Gluconacetobacter diazotrophicus PA1 5: one gene and its partner. The protein of the gene in region 1 interacts with the protein of each later gene in a pairwise test. Links are inferred from orthologs where the notes say so. Each region holds a gene or a part of one and is shown in the gene's direction. Other genes may lie near its edges.

What was found. The genes of interacting proteins can lie anywhere in the genome.
Region 2: the proteins of rlmN (region 1) and ftsZ interact in binary tests that used the Escherichia coli proteins (3 or more experiments, as listed by UniProt). The link is inferred for Gluconacetobacter diazotrophicus PA1 5 from one-to-one orthologs.

What each region holds. Positions count from the first base shown.
Region 1 is NC_010125.1:1,894,963-1,897,917, reverse strand. It holds rlmN (23S rRNA (adenine(2503)-C(2))-methyltransferase RlmN), read left to right. Parts: upstream 1-848; coding sequence 849-2,063; downstream 2,064-2,955. Other genes in the region: GDI_RS08835 (argininosuccinate synthase), read left to right, coding at 2,197-2,955; GDI_RS08845 (TlyA family RNA methyltransferase), read left to right, coding at 27-767.
Region 2 is NC_010125.1:3,285,353-3,288,308, forward strand. It holds ftsZ (cell division protein FtsZ), read left to right. Parts: upstream 1-736; coding sequence 737-2,176; downstream 2,177-2,956. Other genes in the region: ftsA (cell division protein FtsA), read left to right, coding at 1-656; lpxC (UDP-3-O-acyl-N-acetylglucosamine deacetylase), read left to right, coding at 2,374-2,956. UniProt on the Escherichia coli protein: Essential cell division protein that forms a contractile ring structure (Z ring) at the future cell division site. The regulation of the ring assembly controls the timing and the location of cell division.

The sequences.
Region 1 (2,955 bases):
CCGGAAAGGAACGAAGGGGCGCACAGGTGGCCAAGCAACGCGCGGACCAGATGCTGGTCGACCGGGGACTGGTGGAAAGCCGTACCCGCGCCCAGGCGCTGATCCTGGCCGGCCTGGTCTTTTCGGGCGACCGGCGCGTGGCCAAGGCCGGCGACCAGTTGCCCGAGGACGCGCCGCTGCGGCTGAAGGGACAGGATCATCCCTGGGTGTCGCGCGGCGGCATCAAACTGGCGCATGCGCTGGCGCATTTCGGCCTGTCGCCCGAAGGCGGCATCTGCCTGGATGTCGGCGCGTCGACCGGCGGCTTCACCGACGTCCTGCTGACGCACGGCGCGGCAAAAATCTATGCCGTCGATGTCGGGCATGGCCAACTGGCCTGGAAGCTGCGCAGCGACCCGCGCGTGACGGTGCTGGAAAAATGCAACGCCCGCGCGCTGGATGCGACGACGATCCCCGACCCGATCGACGTGCTGGTCTGCGATGCCAGCTTCATCGGCCTGCGCACGGTCCTGCCCGCCGGGCTGGCGTTGTGCCGTCCGGGCGCCGGGGCCGTGGCCCTGATCAAGCCGCAATTCGAGGCCGGGCGCGACGCGGTGGGGCCAAAGGGCGTGGTGCGCGACCCCGCGATCCATGACGCGGTCTGCGCCACCATCCGCGACTGGTGGTCCGCCATGCCCGGCTGGACGGTGCTGGGGATCGAACCCAGCCCGATCACGGGCCCGGAAGGCAACCGCGAATTCCTGATCGCCGCGCGGCGGGACGGATAGTAATTCCCCCATTTGCGTCCGGATGTGATAGGCAGCGCGGATTCCGCCCTTCGCCCACGTCCGTTGCATGAGTACCTGTCCATGACCGCCGTTCCCGCCCCCGCCCAGCAGCCCGCCGAAACCGGACTGGCGGCCTCGATGACCGAGGTCGAACGAAAGCGGATTCTGGCAAAATCCGCGCTGTTCGCCCCACCGGCCGGCGTGCTGCCCGACGGACGGCGCGAACTGGTCGGCCTGTCGCGCGAAGAACTGACGCAGGCGCTGGTGGAAATCGGCGAGAAGCCCTTTCGTACCAAGCAGTTGTGGCACTGGATCTATCACCAGGGCGTCACGGATTTCGCACGCATGTCCTCGATCGCCAAGCCGTTGCAGGCGAAGCTGGCCGAGCGTTTCGTCGTCGGCCGGCCCGATGCGGCGATGGTGCAGACCTCGACGGACGAGACCCGCAAGTTCCTCTTCCGCTTCCGCGACGGGCAGGAGGCCGAGACGGTCTATATCCCCGACCGGCGCGAGGATCGGGGCGCTGTCTGCATTTCCTCGCAGGTCGGCTGCACGCTGTCCTGCACCTTCTGCCATACCGGCACGCAGAAGCTGGTGCGCAACCTGGGGGCGGCGGAAATCGTCGGCCAGTTCATGGCGGCACGCGACAGCTACGGCGAATGGCCCAGCCCAAAGGGCGACACGCCGCGCCTGCTGTCGACCATCGTGCTGATGGGCATGGGCGAGCCGCTGTATAATTACGAGAACATCGCCAAGGCGATGAAGATCATCATGGATGGCGAGGGCATCGGCCTGTCGCGCCGCCGCATTACCCTGTCCACCTCGGGCGTGATCCCGATGATGGACCAGTGCGGGTCCGAACTGGGAATCAACCTCGCGATCTCGCTGCACGCGGTGCGCAACGACCTGCGTGACGAGATCGTCCCGCTGAACCGCAAATATCCGATCGAGGACCTGATCGCGGCGTGCCGCCGCTATCCCACCGCCAGCAACGCACGGCGCATCACGTTCGAATACATCATGTTGCGCGGCGTGAATGACAGCGAGGCCGAAGCCCGCGAACTGGTCCGCCTGATCGCCGGCATCCCCGCGAAGGTCAACCTGATCCCGTTCAACCCGTGGCCCGGCAGCGCCTACAAGCCGTCCACGCGCGAACAACTGGCGAAATTCGCCCAGATCGTGATGGATGCGGGCTTCGCCTCGCCGATCCGCATGCCGCGCGGGCGCGACATCCTGGCCGCGTGCGGCCAGTTGCGGACGGAAAGCGAGCGCGAGCGCCGGAACGCCACGGCCTGAGCCCCGGACACAGGCACGCCGCCGAATTGGCGGCGCGCCCGCTGGCACCGGCGGCGATCCGGTGCTAGGACCCGGAACATCGGTGCGGAACGCCGCATCATCGCGCAGCCTCGACGACAGGAGTGTCCTCCCCATGGCCGTAAAGGACGTCAAGAAGGTCGTGCTCGCCTATTCCGGCGGGCTCGATACATCGGTAATTCTGCGCTGGCTGCAGACCACCTACGGGTGCGAGGTCGTCACCTTCACCGCCGACCTCGGCCAGGGCGAGGAACTGGAACCCGCCCGCAAGAAGGCCGAAATGTTCGGCGTGAAGGAAATCTTCGTCGAGGACCTGCGCGAGACCTTCGTCAAGGACTTCGTCTTCCCGATGTTCCGCGCCAACACGCTGTATGAAGGCCAGTACCTGCTGGGGACCTCCATCGCGCGTCCGCTGATCGCCCAGCGCCAGATCGAAATCGCCGAGGCCGTGGGTGCCGACGCCGTGGCCCATGGCGCGACGGGCAAGGGCAACGACCAGGTGCGCTTCGAACTGGCCTATTACGCGCTGAAGCCCGACGTGACGGTCATCTCCCCCTGGCGGGAATGGGACCTGACCTCGCGCACGCGGCTGCTGGCCTTCGCCGAGGAACATCAGATCCCTATCGCGAAGGACAAGCGCGGCGAGGCCCCGTTCTCGGTCGATGCCAACCTGCTGCACTCCTCGTCCGAAGGCAAGCTGCTGGAAGACCCTGCCGTCGCACCCGATGAAATCGTCTTCCAGCGCACGATCTCGCCCGAGGCCGCGCCGGACGTCGCGACCGAAATCGCGATCGATTTCGTCTCGGGCGACCCGGTGGCGCTGAACGGCGTCACCCTGTCCCCCGCCACGCTGCTGGCGCGGCTGAACGAACTG
Region 2 (2,956 bases), 1.4 Mb from region 1 along the record:
TGGACGAAAACGAGCGCGAACTGGGCGTCACCGTGGTGGACATGGGCGGCGGCACGACCTCGATCGCCGTGTTCGGCGAGGGCCAGCTTCTGCACACCGCCTGCCTGCCGGTGGGCGGCATGCATGTCACGCGCGACATCGCCCACGTGCTGTCCACGCCGATCGACAGCGCCGAATGGCTGAAGACCATGTACGGCTCGGCGGAACTGTCGGCCGACGACGACATGGACCTGCTGCCCGTGCAGCTGATCGGCGACGATCACCATCAATTCGTCAATATTTCCCGCTCCAAGGTGGTCTCGATCATCCGGCCACGAATCGAGGAAACGCTGGAAATGGTGCGTGACAGGCTGGAATCGGCCGGGGTGGGCCGCGCCGCCGACGGGCGGGTCGTGCTGACGGGCGGGGCATCGCTGCTGGATGGCGTGGGCAACATGGCCGCGCGCATCCTCAACCGCCAGGTCCGGCTGGGCCGCCCCACGGGCATTCGCGGCCTGCCGGACGACGCGGCGGCCTGGCCGTCCTTCGCCACGTCCGCCGGATTGCTGGCGTGGGCGGCCGGGGGCAGCGGCGCGCTGGGCGATCTGGATCTTTCCGAGCCCAGACCGGCCGGATTCCTCCGTCGCCTCGTGGAATTCATACGCGACAGGGTGTAATGAAATGATTCAGAATAACCCCTGAAAACCCATACGCGAATCGGTACGCATATCATTACGACTCGTCCCGGGAGACGCCCATGACCCTCAACCTCAGCATTCCGCAGCAGCTTCATTCCGACTTCACGCCGCGGATCACCGTGATCGGCGTGGGCGGGGGCGGCACGAACGCGGTCGACAACATGATCCAGTCCCAGTTGCAGGGCGTGGAATTCGTCGTCGCGAATACCGACGCGCAACAATTGTCGCACAGCAAGGCCGACCGCCGCGTCCAGCTTGGCCCGCACCTGACGCAGGGCCTGGGCGCGGGCGCCAAGCCCGAGATCGGGCGCGCGGCGGCCGAGGAAGCGGCCGATGAGCTGGCCCGCCACATGGACGGCGCGCACATGGTGTTCATCACCGCCGGCATGGGCGGCGGCACGGGCACGGGGGCGGCGCCGGTGATCGCGCGCATGGCGCGCGAACGCGGCATCCTGACCGTGGGCGTCGTCACCAAGCCGTTTACCTTCGAGGGCGCGCGCCGGTCGAAATCCGCCGATGCCGGCATCGCGGAACTGCAGCAGTACGTCGATACGCTGATCGTCATCCCCAACCAGAACCTGTTCCGCCTGGCCACCGAGCGGACGAGCTGGAAGGACGCGTTCAAGATGGCCGACAACGTCCTGTACATGGGCGTACGCGGCGTGACCGACCTGATGATGGCGCCGGGCCTGGTCAACCTGGATTTCGCCGACATCCGCACCGTCATGGCCGAAATGGGCAAGGCGATGATGGGCACCGGCGAGGCCGATGGCGACAACCGCGCCATTTCCGCGGCCGAGGACGCGATTTCCAACCCGCTGCTGGAAGACACGTCGATGGCCGGCGCGCGCGGCCTGCTGATCAACATCACCGGCGGCGAGGACATGACGCTGTACGAAGTCGATCAGGCCGCCAACCGCATCCGCGAGGAAGTGGCCGACGACGCGAACATCATCTTCGGCTCGGCGATCGACGAATCGCTGAACGGGCGCATCCGGGTGTCGGTCGTCGCCACCGGCATCGACACCCCGCCGGTCCGCGTTGCCGAACCGGTGCAGGCCGAAGCCGCCCCCCAACCGGACGCGGCAACGGACCGCGCCTCGGTGCAGGAAGCCGTGGCGCCCGATCCGGCAGCGGCCCATGCCGGGGGGCAGCCCGCCCCGCGCCACCCCACCCCGAACTTCATGAACACCGGGCCCGTGCCCGCGCCGTCGCCCCATTCCACGCCGCAGCACGTGGCGCCGGGCGCCCGGCCCTCGCCCCGCTCGCCGCTGTTCTCGGAACCGCCGCGCCCGCAGGACGCATCGCCGGCCGGCCAGCGGGGCAACAGCCTGTTCAACATCGTCACCGGCGTGCTGCGCCGCGGGGCCGCCCCCGCGCCGGCCCCCCAGCGTGCCGAGCCCGTGCTGCCGGAACAGGAGCCCACCGCCACCGTCCGCCAGGCCACGGCCGACGAGGTCGGTCTGGACATCCCGGCCTTCCTGCGCCGCCAGTCCTGACAGCAGCAGCCGGCGCCGGTCCTGATGGCGATCCGCCACGATGCCCCAGGCATCGTGGCTTTTTTTCATTTTGTTTCAGGTTCTTAACCCGTAACAGTCGGCAACAAACATTGACTCGCCTGTCCACCACCCCGACGCTACAAATTAGGCTGTCGTTCTTTTAGCGACTGAATAAAGAACAACGCGAGGGACACGCGATGGACGGTATGCTGGCAATTCCGGGGCATGATACTGTGTCCTCTGTCGGTGTATCTTCTGGCAGCGCCCCCTCGGGTGCCACCTCGTCCGGCAGCCCCGCCCCCGCGCGCGCGGCGGTACGCACGGCGCGGCAGCATACGCTGGGCAATTCCATTTCCTCCATCGGCGTCGGGCTGCATACCGGGCGGCGCATTCGCCTGACGCTGCATCCGGCGGCGGAAAATACCGGCATCGTCTTCCGGCGCACCGACCTGGACGACCGCACCATTCCGGCCCGGTTCGACCATGTCGTCGATACGCGGCTGAGCACCGTCATCGGCGATGCCACGGACCCCGCGCTGCGCATCGCCACCATCGAACATCTGATGTCCGCCCTGTCGGGAAGCGGCGTCGACAATGTGCTGATCGATGTCGACGGGCCGGAAATCCCGGTCTTCGACGGCTCGGCGGCCGATTTCATCTTCCTGCTGGATTGCGCGGGCCTGGCGGAACAGGCCGCCCCGCGCACCGCGATCGACGTCCTGCGCCCCGTTCGCGTGACCGAGGGTGACGCCTTCGCCGAACTGCGCCCGGGCCGCGAGG